Linked DNA regions of Roseimicrobium gellanilyticum. The protein of the gene in region 1 interacts with the protein of each later gene in a pairwise test. Links are inferred from orthologs where the notes say so. Each region holds a gene or a part of one and is shown on either strand. Other genes may lie near its edges. The genes, in order: ssb and priA.

What was found.
Region 2: the proteins of ssb (region 1) and priA interact in binary tests that used the Escherichia coli proteins (3 or more experiments, as listed by UniProt). The link is inferred for Roseimicrobium gellanilyticum from one-to-one orthologs.

Annotation. Positions count from the first base shown.
Region 1 is NZ_QNRR01000007.1:197,107-203,974, forward strand. The notes cover bases 1-2,739. They hold ssb (single-stranded DNA-binding protein), read left to right. Parts: upstream 1-965; coding sequence 966-1,514; downstream 1,515-2,739. Other genes in these bases: pth (aminoacyl-tRNA hydrolase), read left to right, coding at 1-571; rpsF (30S ribosomal protein S6), read left to right, coding at 568-852; DES53_RS19425 (hypothetical protein), read left to right, coding at 1,540-1,944; DES53_RS19430 (hypothetical protein), read left to right, coding at 1,941-2,528; DES53_RS19435 (alpha/beta hydrolase family protein), read left to right, coding at 2,635-2,739. Outside these bases: more of DES53_RS19435, read left to right, coding at 2,740-4,665; DES53_RS19440 (RDD family protein), read right to left, coding at 4,824-5,303; DES53_RS19445 (ankyrin repeat domain-containing protein), read right to left, coding at 5,407-6,868. UniProt on the Escherichia coli protein: Plays an important role in DNA replication, recombination and repair. Binds to ssDNA and to an array of partner proteins to recruit them to their sites of action during DNA metabolism. Acts as a sliding platform that migrates on DNA via reptation.
Region 2 is NZ_QNRR01000005.1:251,125-258,248, forward strand. The notes cover bases 2,684-5,678. They hold priA (replication restart helicase PriA), read left to right. Parts: upstream 2,684-3,023; coding sequence 3,024-5,333; downstream 5,334-5,678. Other genes in these bases: DES53_RS15895 (glycoside hydrolase family protein), read right to left, coding at 2,684-2,873; DES53_RS15905 (sigma-54-dependent transcriptional regulator), read right to left, coding at 5,523-5,678. Also shown: proC (pyrroline-5-carboxylate reductase), read left to right, coding at 200-1,012; DES53_RS15890 (hypothetical protein), read left to right, coding at 1,034-1,363; more of DES53_RS15895, read right to left, coding at 1,398-2,683; more of DES53_RS15905, read right to left, coding at 5,679-7,019; DES53_RS15910 (MgtC/SapB family protein), read right to left, coding at 7,109-7,124.

The DNA.
Region 1 (6,868 bases):
TCCGGGACGCGACTACCAAGACACGCGGCACAATATCGGTTTCATGGTCGTGGACGCGCTTGCCAGCCAGTTCGGTGCCTCCTGGGTGTCCGAAAAGCGCTGGGATTGCGCGCTCGCCAAGTTCGGTGGTGGGTGGCTGCTGAAGCCTCTCACCTACATGAACCTCAGTGGCGAGGCTGTCTCCGCCGTGAGCCGGTTCTACAAGATTGAGCCCGGCGAAGTGCTGGCCGTGTATGATGACGTGGACCTCCCGCTGGGGTCCCTGCGCATCCGGCAGAAAGGCAGCGCTGGCGGGCACAACGGCGTCCGCTCCCTGATTTCCCATCTCGGAGGAGAGGACTTCCCCCGCCTGAAAGTCGGTATCGCCCCGGAAGGCGGCCGTCCCGCGGGTGACCGCATGGTGGGACACGTGCTGGGACGCTTCACGGAAGGGGAGCGCCCCGCGCTGGCGCAGGTGCTGGACAGGGCCTCGGATGCCGTGCGCACCGCCCTGCGCTCCGGCATCGCCAACGCGATGAACATTTTCAACCGCAAAGAGCAATCCAACAACGAAACTACGGAAAAACCATGAGCCGCAAGTATGAAGCGATGATCGTCCTGGACATGAAGGGACGCGAAGAAAATGTCGAAACGCTGGTGAGCCAGCTCGGCAAGGAATTCGAATCCAATGGTGTGAAACTTCAGCAGGTGGACAACCTGGGCAAAAAGAAGTTCCCCTTCGCTCCCCGCCACGTGGAGAGCGGCTACTACATCAATTTCCTCTTCGAAGCTGAGCCGGCCGCCGTGGACAAGGTGCAGGCCCGCCTCAAGCTCAATGACAACGTGTACATGCAGTACTTCCAGCGCCGCTAAGGCCTGAAGTTTCTGTTGATTCACGCGGCGGATCTCTCCGGCGATGGGTTTTTGCGGCCCGTCGCCGAAATTAGTTCGCCATCCTTACTCACTCCCTCTAACCTCGCTCCGCTATGGCCTCCTACAACAAAGTGATGCTCATGGGGAATCTCACGCGGGATCCCGAAGTCCGTTACACACCCAAAGGAAGCGCCGTGGCCGACCTGGCCATTGCGGTGAACCGCTCGTACACTGCGGACAACGGCGAAAAGCGTGAAGAGGTGACCTATGTGGACGTGGTGCTCTGGGCGCGTTTGGCTGAGATTGCCAGCCAGTACTTGAAAAAGGGCAGCCCAGTCTTCATCGAAGGTCGTCTCCAGATGGATTCGTGGGAGGACAAGCAGACCGGACAGAAGCGCAGCCGCCTGCGCGTCGTCGGTGAAATCATGCAGATGCTCGGTGGCAAGCGCGACGGCTCTGGTGATGACCAGGGCGGTGGCGGCGGCGGCGGTGGTGGTGGATACCAGCAGCGCCCGCAGCAGCAGTACCGCAGCGGCGGTGGTGGTGGTGGCGGCGGCGCTCCTCGTGGCAACCAGCCCGCACGCCAGTCCCAGCCGGCGAATGAAGAATACGGCGACGGGCCCATTACCGACGGACTCGAAGACGACGACATCCCATTTTGAGCGTCGCTGGTGTTTTGACTTTCACATGAAACCGGAGCGTGGCTCCGGTTTTTTTGTGCCCGGATTCATGAAGGCGCTCATCGACATCATCGATTGGGAGTATCCAGAGACGCGGGAGGCCTATCGGCCCACCGTATGGGACTTGTCCGACAAGGATGAGATCTACAAGCTCGTCCTCGTCCTGGGCAATGGCGTGATTCTGGAGCTGCGTGCCGAGGCGGATTCGGAAGAGGTGCTGCGGGTCCTGCGCGGCCTGTTCAAAGGCGTCGGTTCCTGCGAGCAGGTGACGCTCACAGACAAGCAGAAGCAGCGGCTCTGGTACTACTACGAAGGAGACGAGTGCTACGAGCAGCGGGGAAAGAATCCGGGTTACATGATGATTGATCCCGTGCCGAGGCCGGAGAAATTTGGTGCATCGGGTCACCCATGAAACTCCTCTCCACCAGCCACACCATCGCCTATGTGCCGGGGAGGGAGCTGAGATTGCGCTCCAGGCCCGGATTGGCCATGTGCGTGGGCTTTGTGTTCTTTGCCGTGCTCACGCTGGGCAGTCTCGTGAGTGCCGTGGCTCAGGGCGAGTGGGGGGTCCTCTGGGGCACCCTGGTCTTTGCATTCTGGGCCTGGCTCATCGGAGCGCTGGTGTGGATGGAATGGACCGACCTCTGTGTGCCTCCCATCGGTACTGGTCCTGTGACCTGGCGTGATGGTTTGAAAAAACAAACCATCACGGCAGAGCGTGTTCTCGGTGCCATGGTGGATGCTCACGTGCAGCCCAAGCTTCACAAAGGGCCAGGCCCTACTGCCTTTTTGGGTGTATGGATATGTGATGCCAGCCTGACCAAAGAAGCGGGAACATACCCGTGGCGGCGTTTGTTTTCTCTCAATGCAGGGAGCTACACGACAGAGCAGGTGCAGGCGGAGTTTGAGAAAATGCGGAGTGCGTTGAAGGAGCTTGGATATCCTGACGAAGTTGCTCTTGAAGGGAAGAGCAGTTCCAAAGCATCAAACGCCTAGCTCAGAAACGCGCTGCAAGTTCGAGCGGTTAAAGTTGCTGTGCAGTCGTCGAGCAAGATCCTGCTGCCAGGTGACGTAGGCAATGCGGTCGGGATTTCCTCAATCTATGAAGGTTCTTCTCACGCTATTTGCTGTCGTGTTCTCGTTTCAGGCAGTTGCCATCCATGCGACAGAACTGCTGCAGTCGCAGACGCCTCGCGGCACGCATTATGCCATCTCGGGCGATTCATCCGGCAGTCCGGCGCCCACGCTCTTCATCATTGGCAATCCGATTTCGGTAATGGGGCAGGAGGGGATGCGCTATCTCATCGGCACTGGAGAGATATTGGCGAAGCATGGCTGGAGGTATGTGCTGCTCGATCCAGCGTGTGAAGGGCACGACGTCCAAGAAGGCCAGCCAAAGAGTCTGAGTGGCTGGGCCACGCATGCGAAGAACGGTCACGACTTCATGGGGCCGTATGTGCGGAACTGCGTCGATGTGCTCGATCATCTCATTGATGAAGGGATCACAGATGGGAAGCAAGTTGTTGTGCAGGGCGTTTCGCGCGGTGGCTTCTGCGCTCTGCACTTCGCGGCTGGGGAACCACGCATTCAGGCCGTCGTCGGCATTTCGCCAGTGACGAATCCTCTTGCCCTGAAGGAGTTTTCCGGTGTCACTGCAGCGCAGGTGGCAGGCTTCAGCCTCGATGGGGTGCTGGAGAAGATGGTGAACCGCACGGTATGGATCAGCATTGGGAATGCGGATGATCGTGTGAACTCGGAGGACTGCATCGGCTTCACGCGTCGCCTTGTCGCGACGACACAGAGGTTGCAGCCCGGGTTGAATCTCGTCCCGGTGCATCTGCATGTCGGTGTCTCAGCGGGACACCGCTCCCCAGACGACGCTTATGCGAAGGCGGCGGAATTCTTGCTGGCCCAATTTCCTGGAAAGCCGGCATCCGGGGTGACTCGCGATGTATTCAGCGGTGACTTCCCGCCCGCGAGCTACGGCAAGAATTTCGAGGAGGTGGAAGCCACCGTGCAGGAAGTGATCGAGCGTGTCTTCCGCGACGAAGACGGCATCCTGCGCAGCGGGGTGAATGGTCGTACCATGAAGCCATTGACGAATACCGAGGTGCTCGATCGTCCCAAGGGCAAAGGCGGTTATCCAGAACACTCGGCGATGCCGGACGCGCTGAAAGCCGTTTGGCTCAACTACGAAAATGCAGGCGAGGCCAGCGGCGCGTATCTGATGGCGCTTTGCCTCAAATACGAAGCCACCCACGATCCGAAAGTGCGTGAACTCGCCCGCCGCACGTTGGATGCCATTGTCACGCTTTGGCGCAATGCCGCGCCATCAGCCGGAAACGGCGGCGGTGGTCGCGGCTGGTTTCCGAAGCCCTACGCCGGCATCCACAAGCTGGCGGGCATCGAGGAATGCAGTGCCGACCAGTATGCAGGCATCACGCTCGGCCTGCATGCGTATCACCGTACCCTGGCCGATGCGGCGGAGAAAAAACAAATCGAGGAGGTCATCGTCTCCTTCTCCGACTGGTGGCATGATCATGACCACAGCGGCGTCTACTTTGGGAAGCCCATCTGGTGGAAGCGCCTGGAGTGGCACCCGATGGCGGCCGCTTACTTTCTCTACCTTCACGCCCTGGCAGAGTCATGGCGGCCCAGTGCCAAATCGCGCCAGAGTTTTGAAACATGGCTCGCCTTGAAAGCCACACTGCTGCGCCCTGACAAGGCTACGGGCATCACCATGCATGGCCTGCCAGTGCTCTGCCTGGAACAGCTCCATCTCCTGCGTCCGGACCTCGATGCTGTCTGGCAACCCGCACTTGTTCACCAGGCTGCTTTGCTCGCCCGCAGCGTCGACCAAACGGCACAGAGCAAGCATTTCGAGGTGCTCGGCTATGGCGCTGACTACCTCGGTGCCGCGCATCGTCTGTTGCCGGATGCCGGTTACGATAAGCTTGCGCTCCGGTGCCTTGAAACGTTGAAGAATCGCGGTGACTTCTACCACATCCGCCGGGAACAGCGCATCGACCAGCTCCCACCCTTGGTGAGTGGCGATGACTACCGCGACGTCTTCTTCTGCGAAGGCCACGTCCACTGGATGGCGGGTTACTGGCGGAGACAGCTTCAAAAATGAAGCTGCATGGGCTTGATGCCAAAGGAAGTTGAACCCGGGTCTTTACATGAAAGACGTCGGACTACCTGGAGTGGTTCATGCCACAAGGGTATCGATGGAACACGGACATCGCAGAGGCCCAAGGAGTGGGAATGCCTCGTTCCTGTGGTGTGAGCGGGCTATACGGCCTCTTCTGGCTGCCCTGCTGGCTTTGCCTTGTGGCGCAGGGTCTCTTCCAGACCCTCCAGTCGCAGCGGGCGGTCGGGCACATGCACCGGAGCCTTCAAGGCGTGGTCACGCATCACGTAGGTGCGTGCCAGCCGGTCGCCCCAGCGCTCCTGTCCATCGATGCACAGGAAGATAAGTTCCACGAGTGGCATGAACGGAATGAACAGGATGCAATTGCGAATGGCACTCTGCAGATGCGTGCAGGGCCTGCGATAGCGTGCGTCCTGGACTCGAATGCCAACGATCCGCTTGCCGATGGCATGACCGCCAAGGTAGGAATCCCCGAAGATGCGATAACCCAGCGCCACCACGAATACGAGCATGAAAAGAAGCATGCTGGCTGCATCTTCCACGCCGATCAAGGCACCCGCAAAGGCGATGACCATGACTACCAGCGCGGAGTCGATGCCGTGCGCGAGTGCACGTTGCAAGACGGAGGCGGTTTCATATTCGGTGGGGTGATTATCCTCGGACATACGCAGGGGCGCGACGAGTTCACCTGAAAACGGGGGCCTCTGTCAATACTGTTGGAGTTCATTCTGCGCGGCGCCACAACTCCAGCACTCCGCCTTCGAAGGGGATGGAAAACTTTTCCAGTCCGGTGACATCCTCAGGCCCAATGGCGTTTTCAAACTTCAGCACGCCGGTATCGAGCTTTCGCTTCAGAAACAGGCTCTCCACATTTTCGATCACGCGTGGCGCAGGTTCTCCTGCGAGTTGCACGGTCACATGATAGGGCGGTTGTTGTTTGACGCGGCCAAGAATCGTGGAGCGTACCCAGCCCAGACTGCGGTTGTGCGACCACACCTGGGCGAGCCACGTGGGTGTATCCACTCCTGATGCGGTGAGGTTCAGGGGCGAGAAAGTGCGCTGCAATCCACGAGCCTCCAGGGCTTTGCGCAGCGAGCGATCTGTCGTTATCTCCCAGAGGGTCTTCCCTTCCTGCGTCTTCAGATTCACGTCCGCGCCGCGGTCCAGCAGTGCGAGGGCAATCTTCGCACGATTGCCTTGTGCGGAATCCACCAGGGGCTCCGTCTGGCCGGGATGCGTTGCCTTGGGTGAGGCGCCCTTCTCCAGAAGCCAGAGCGCGAGGTCCTCATTCCCCGCGCGGATGGCAGCATTGAGCGGGGTGGCTTTGAAGATATGCTCTTGTGAGCCACCCATGGAGTGCACCATGGCAGTCTGGGTTTCGAGCGCGCTGATGTCAGCTCCTTTGGAAAGCAACAGCTCGACTACCGCCTGGCGGTCTGCGCGCTTCGAACGGGCGGCGGTGCAGAGTGGGAGCTTGCCGTGAGGTTCCGGCGCAGTGAGTTTCGCGCCCTTCTCAAGAAACAGCTCGATCAGTGGAATCGAACCATGGGTCAGGGCCTCTTCGAATGCGGATACGCCGACGTTCGAAAGCAGCATGGGATCCGCACCGTGTTCCAACATTGTCTTCGCAGACGAGAGAGTCCTGGCCGCTGCTTCTACTTCGTCAATGCTTAGAGTGTGCTGGGCGTAGTGCTGTGACGGCTTGATTACAAGATTCAGAAGGGGGGTGCCGTTGGAGTCCATCGCATTCGGTGATTCTCCCGTATCAAGCAGCAGGCCGAGAATATTCGCGGCGCGATAGTTCGCCGCATCCACAATGAATCCGTTCTCTCCTTCATTGAGCCGCGCTCTGACAAAGTCAGCATCATCCTCCTTGTACGCGGCTTCCAGTTTGTCATATGGAGTCGGTTGTAAACTCGTGGCTACAATGACGGCAAAGGATCCCACTCCCCAAACGACGGTGAGCGGCGCCACGATGAGCCCGCGCCACGAGTGCAGCATGGCCACGCAGATGGTCGTCTTCACCGCCAGCCACACAACCACGGCGAGTACGCCGCCGAAGATGGGCAGACCCCAGAGCATGCTCCACGCGAAGTAGTCTGGATTCTCCGAAATCCAGCTCAAGGCAATGGTCCACACCAGCACCGTGGGCACATTGATGCACAGCGCGATGAGCAGGCTGTAC
Region 2 (7,124 bases), on another replicon or contig:
TCCTGAAACGGTGCGCAATGGAGAAATCTTCGAAGAGATAGTCGCGCGAATTGATGGCTGCTCGCAAAGTAGTTTCGGCTTCAGCCGAACTGAAACGTCTCCGGCGTTTGCCACGCCTCCTGATTCGACTGAAGTCGAAGCTACTTTGGAAAACATCCCCCTTTGCTAGGCTGCCTTGCCCGGCTATGCTGCCGCCTGCATGAAACTCGGACTGATTGGTTGCGGTAAGATGGGCGGGGCGCTTCTCAAGGGCGCGCTGAAGGCCTCGCTTGTGAAGGCAAAGGACATCTCCCTGTATGACAAGGTGCCTGCTGCCGTGAAGGCCTTGCAATCCGAAGCGCCCGCAGCCAAAGCCGCCAAAGACCCTGCCGAACTCGTTGCCTCTTCTCAAGTCGTCGTGCTTGCCGTGAAGCCGCAGGACATGCCGGCGTTGCTTCAGGGGCTGGTGAAAGCCCCCAAGCTGAAGCTGGAGAAGTGCCTCTTCCTTTCCATCGCTGCCGGCATCACGCTGAAGCAGCTTGAGTCCTGGCTGGGTGGTCAGGCGCGTGTGATCCGCTCCATGCCGAACACGCCCGCGCTGGTGCTCGCCGGTGCCGCGGCGTTTGCGCGTGGCCAGCATGCGACGGACGAAGACGCCGAACTCGCGGCCAAGGTGCTCGGTGCCGTGGGTGTCGCCCAAGAAGTGTCGGAGAAATTGCTGGATGCTGTCACTGGCTTGAGCGGCAGCGGTCCTGCGTATGTGTACACCGTGATTGAAGCGCTGGCCGATGGTGGCGTGCTCATGGGTCTGCCCCGTGCCACTGCGCTGCAGCTCGCCGCGCAAACCGTCGCTGGCGCCGCGCAGATGGTGCTGGAGACCGGCAAGCATCCCGGCGTGCTGCGTGATGAAGTCACCAGTCCGGGTGGTACCACTATCGCGGGGCTGGAGCAGCTTGAGGCGAATGGGTTGAGGAATGCGCTGATTCAGGCGGTGAGGAAGGCGACGGAGCGGAGCAAGGAGTTGGCGGGGTAGTACATACCTAATTACTGGCGCATGGCGTACCAAGTGACATTCGCCGAAGTGAATACCGGTATCGTGCTGAACGAGGACAGCAGCCGCTTCCTGGGACCAGGGGAATCTCCCGTGTTCAAATTCGAGGCGATCGAGGATGCCAGGGAATATGCTCAGACTTGGCTGAGCACCCGACCACATGCGGAAGCTTGGATTGGTACTGATGGCGACCCCCAACTCGAATATGTCATCAGCGAGAATTTCATCGCTTACGATCGCGAAAGGCGGAGCTACGAATTTTGGGTCTCACTACCTCTCTGGAGGAGATGGTTCACCCCGAAGCCGAGTATGATGTACTACCATCCAAACTGAAATCCTGACCGCGAAGGGACTCGCGGACTACGTTCTACTTTACCTGCACCGCAAATACATCCGCGTCCTTCATCACAAAGCGAAGCTTCACCGGCTCACCGGTGAGCTTGCTGATGTCGCTGCCGCTTTTCCAGGACACGGGGCGTTCGATCTCGTCGCCAATCTGTTCCACCGCGTCTTCGAGAGTGTATCCAGCAATGGGCTTGCCCGCAGCATTCTGTATCTCCACCTGCACGCCACCGGTGGCTCCCGTGGCGAAGTTCATGGTGAGCTTGCTGCCGGTGAAGGTGAGGGGCTTGGTGGTGAATTCACCACCTCGGTAGGGGGCGTTCACGCTGGCGAAGCCATCGGTGCGCAAGGTGTAGCGTAGCAGGTGTGTGCTGGGCTGCGCGTAATGGGCTTGCTTATAGAGGCTCATTTCTGCCGGACCGGTGGACACGACGCCACAGGCGGTGAGGCCGGCGCGTGAGGCCCAATTGCCCAAGTCAGTGCCGGGGCGAATCCACGCTTCCATAAAGGTGCGGTCGTAGGTGTTGCCACCGCGTGAGGAAATGAAGACGGCCTCCGCGCAACCGCCTGAGTATCCCTTCTTCACACCCAGCGCATCCGCTTGTTCATCCGTGAGCACTTTGCGGCTAGGCATGAATCGCATGGGAGTGCTGATGTAGAGATGCGGCGCGCGGAAGTAGGCGTGGGTGTTGTTCGTGTAGAGGTGCTCCGGTGGCGTGTCACCAAAGCTCATGCGTTGCGGCTCGGTCCAGTTGATGAAGTCCTTCGACGTGGTGCGGGCTACGGTGCGGAAGCCTTTGGGTTGCCACACCTTCTCATCGACGGTGCCGCCGGTGAAGACGCGGAAGTAGAGCAGGTAGCACTGCTCAGCCTCCGACCAGAAAGCGACGTTCTGCGAGTCGAAGGCGCCTTTGCGGAACACCGCTTCTTCGCGAAGCTTCTTCCAGTGGATGCCATCGGGAGAGACCCAGGCGACGAGCCCTGACTTCGCCGTGCCAGCCACGGCTTTGTACTTTTGATCCGGAGGGCAGGCAGGGTTGGTGTCGATGAAGGGGGCAAAGTTGTGAGTGAAGGGCGACTCATCGAGGATGATGTTGTTGTCCTTGCTGCCGCCAGAGTCGCAGAGACCGAGCTTGGGTTTAGTCCAGGAGATGCCGTCCTTGCTCTCGGCCATGCAGGTGACTTCGCCGCGCGTACCGTCTTTCCCGGTATCGGGCCTGCCGCGGTAGTACATGCGATAGGTGCCGCCATCCTTGAGCACGGTGAAGTAGCCGCAGAAGGACCCTTCCCATGGCGCATCCAGCGTGAGCGCAGTCCCGGCCAGCACCGGCTCATGAAGTTTCAGCGCGCAACGATCCAGCTTCTCAATGAGGTGACCGTCCACGAACAACTCCAGTCGCGAGCCGATGGCGATGGGTTCCGCCGCAGGGGCTGGAAGAAGCGGCGCGAGGCCGAGGGATGCGATACACAGCGAGAGAAGCGGGAAGGGCGTGCGTGTCATGGCGGGGAGCCTTACGCAACGAGTGCATGGCAATTTTCGTCATGCGGAAAGAAAGCAGAAGGCGACGGATTGCCGCTCAGCCTTGCAGAGATTCCTTGTGCGATGCCGCGCACCCTACTCTAGGGTGAGGTATCGGAAGCATCACAGCACATGTCCTCCTCCACGAAGTCCACCCAACCCAGCCTGTTTGAACCACAGGATGGCGGCGCTGTGCTGGAGCGGGAGAGCGACCAGCCGCGCATCGCTCGTGTGCTGGTGGAAGAGACCGCGCTGGAGCTTGACTACATCATTCCGGAAGAGCTCGCGCATCGCGTGCATCTCGGCTCACGCGTGCATGTGCCGTTGCAGGGAAGGCGGGCCATCGCCGTGGTGGTGCAATTGCTCAACGACTCACCTCATGCAGGCAGGCTGCGTCCCATTGCAGACACCATTGGCACCAAGGCGATGTTCCCCGAGAACCTGCTGAAGCTCGCGAAGTGGTTGAGCGCGTACTACCTCTGCCCGCTGCGGCAGGTGCTGCGTACCATGCTGCCCGAGGCGGTGCGTTCGCGACCGGAGAGTTTCCTTTCTGACAGCCACATCTCACTCGTGAAGATGCCGGATACGGACGAACTGGAGAAGCTGCGCAAGGCCGCGCCTATCCAGGTACGCATCCTGGAAACCATCCAGGCGAACGGCGGTGAATCCACGCTGAGCATGCTGCGCAAGGAACTGCCGCGGGCCACGCAGGTGATTCACGTGCTGGTGAAGAAGGGGCTCGTCACGCGCAGTGAAGTGCGCGTGGAGCGTGACCCGTTTCAAGAAGAGGAGTTCATGCCTTCCGCGCCGCTCACGCTCACGGAAGAGCAGAGCGCCGTGTACGCCCGCGTGCTCCAGGCGCTGGAGAGGCCCGCCGATAGCCCTCCGATGCTCGTCTTCGGCGTGACGGGCAGCGGCAAGACGGAGATCTACCTGCAGGCCATCGGTCGGGTGCTGGAGAAGAACAAAACCGCGCTTGTGCTGGTGCCGGAGATCAGCCTCACGCCGCAGACCATCGAACGCTTCAAGTCACGCTTCTCCGAGCGAAAGCAGCGCATCGCTGTTTTGCACAGCCATCTCTCCGAGGGTGAGCGTCACGATGAGTGGTTCAAGATTCACGAGGAGCGCGCGGACATCGTCATCGGCGCGCGCAGCGCCATCTTTGCGCCGCTGGAGAATGTGGGCCTCATCATCGTGGATGAGGAACATGAGCCCAGCTACAAGCAGGATGAGAATCCGCGCTACCACGCGCGTGATCTCGCCGTGGTGCGTGCGAAGATGGAAGGCTGCCCCGTGATTCTCGGCAGTGCCACGCCGAGTCTGGAGTCCTTCGAGAATGCGAAGAGCGGGAAGTACGAACTCCTGCGCATGAACAAGCGCACTGACGGCAAATCCTTGCCGCTCATCCGCATCGTGGACATGCGCCTGGAGAAGCGCCGCACGAAGGACGGCTTCAGCATCTTGAGTGAGAAGCTGCGCCTCGCTGTGCAGGCAAGATTGGAGCGTGGTGAGCAGTCCATCCTCTTCCTCAACCGGCGCGGCTTCAATACCGCGCTTTCCTGCATGAAGTGCGGCGTGACCTGTGTCTGCCCGGATTGCTCCGTGGCCATGACCTTTCACAAGAGCGATACCAAGCTCATCTGCCATGTGTGCGGCATGCGGAAGCTGCCACCACGCAAGTGTGAGTCGTGCGGGGATCCTTCACTGAGCTTTGCAGGCTTCGGCACCGAGCGCGCGGAAGAGACCATTCGCAAGGTGTTCCCACAGGCGCGCCTTGCCCGTGTGGATACGGACACCATGCAGCGGAAGAATCAGCTCCGCGATACGCTACGCCTCTTCCGCAGTCAGAAGCTCGATATCCTCATCGGCACGCAGATGATCGCCAAGGGGCTCGACTTCCCCAACGTCACACTCGTAGGCGTGCTCAATGCGGACCTTGCGCTGAACCTCCCCGACTACCGCGCTGCCGAGCGCACCTTCCAGCTTCTCACCCAGGTGGCAGGTCGTGCCGGGCGCGGGGAGCGGCAAGGTGAGGTCTTCATCCAGACGTACACGCCGCACAGCCCGGCGATTCAGTTTTCACGTCACACGGACTTCGATGGCTTTGCCGAGCAGGAACTGGAGCAGCGCCAGCAGTGGCACTACCCGCCCTATCTCCATACCGTATTGATTGGCTCACGGGGCAAGGAAGCGGCGCATGCGGAGTTCAGCCTGCAGACGCTCGCATCTCGGCTGCAGAAAGAGGCACCACCGGATCTCATCATGGGTGAGCCCTGTCCTTCACCGCTCGCCAAGGCGCACGGGCAGTTCCGTTTTCAGCTCCTGCTGCGCGCGGAGAAAATTCGTCCGCTGGTCATGCACCTGCAGAAGGTGCTCGCAGGCATGACCTTCCCGGAGGGCGTCATCGTGACGTGGGATGTGGATGCGATGTCGCTGATGTGATGATGTCAGGGGTGCGGCAGTGATTTTTTAGCCGCAAAAAGACGCAAAAAACACAAAAGGTTTCTGAGCGGAGCCAAGGTGAAGAGCACGTGTTAAAGCATTGAGGTGTATCATCAGCATGCCGTGTCGCATGCTGATACCTCCGGTACCTTTTGCGTTTCTTTGCGGCTATCCTTTCCCGTTGCTTTGCTACGAAGCCTTTCGCGTCTTCGCTGCCTTGGGGTCCGCAGCTTTTGCGCCGGCACCCGCTGCCACAGGAACTGGCACAGGCTTGGTTTCGGTCTTGGCCTGGGAGAGGTCTTCTTCAGACACGCCGAGCAGGCCGGCGGCGTCCTCGGAGTTTTGTCCACTGGCACGCAGGGCGGCTTTCTTCAGTTCGCGTTCCACCCAGGGCATGAGCTCGAATCCCGGCAACTGTTGAGCGCCATGGATGAGGGTCTGCAGGGCGTCCTGCATGCGGGTCAGTGTGTGGATGGGAGTGACGACGCGCTGGGTGTTGCTGCCGAGCGGGATGTCCGCGGGGAGCAGCACGTCGGCATTGCACAGGGCGCAGGCGCGCTGGAGGGTGTTCTCCAGTTCACGCACGTTGCCGGGCCAGTCATAGGCTTCGAGGAGGGCGAGGGCGTCCTCGGAGAAACGCATCTGAGGGGTGCGCTTGCGGGCAGCCATGCGCTGCAGGAAGAACTCGGCAAGGATACGCACATCCTCGCGACGCTCACGGAGTGGCGGGATGTGGATGCGCACTACATTCAGGCGGTAGAAAAGGTCTTCGCGGAATTTGCCCTCGGTCACTTCCTTTTCGAGGTCCTTGTTCGTGGCGGCGAGCACGCGGACATCCGTCTTCAGGGTGGTGTTGCCACCCACACGGCTGAGCTCCCCTTCTTGCAGCACGCGGAGCAGCTTGCTCTGCACGGTCAGGGGCATGTCGCCAATTTCATCCAGGAAGAGGGTGCCACCGTCGCACTGTTCAAAGCGGCCCATGCGCTGGGCCACGGCACCGGTGAAGGCGCCTTTCTCGTGGCCGAAGAGCTCGCTCTCCAGCAGGTTGTCCGGGATGGCCGTCACGTTGATGGCCACAAACTCCTTCTGCGTGCGCGGGCTGAACTTGTGAATGGCGCGGGCGACGAGTTCCTTGCCGCAACCGCTCTCACCGGTGATCATCACGGCAGCGTCACTGCGGGACACACGGCCGATGAGCTTGAAGACCTCCTGCATGGCACCGCTGCGGCCAATGATGGTCTCCTGGATGCTCTCCGCCGAAACGGGCGAGGCGCTGGCCAGCGTGGTGCGACGGGCCTCCACGGTACGGAGGGCGCTCTCCACGATGGAACGGAGGTCATACGGCATCTGTTCCTTCCGCAGGAAGTCATAGGCGCCGAGACGCATGGATTCGATCACCGCGCTGGTGCCAGCCAGACCACTAAATAAAAGGACCATGGCGTTCGGGTCCTGTTGGCGGAGGCGCTTGAGCAGCTCGATGCCGCTCATCTGGGGCAGCCTGGCCTCGGTCAGCACGAGGTCGGCGCGTTGCTTCATGTAGGCCGCCAGCGCATCCTCGGCGCGTTCGAAGGTCTCAATAGTCACGTCCGGAGCCTTCAGGTGGGTGGCGGCCCAACCCGAAAAATCCGTCTCCGAATCCACGATGATGATTCGCGTGGATGCGGCGCTGGGGTCTTTTTGCTGCATGGGACGGGAACTGTTTCACATATTCCCCCCGATGCAAAGGACAAGCTGGCCCTTAAAGCTCCAAACTGCGCACAAGAATAGGAGACGTCTCAGGCAGGCCAGAGC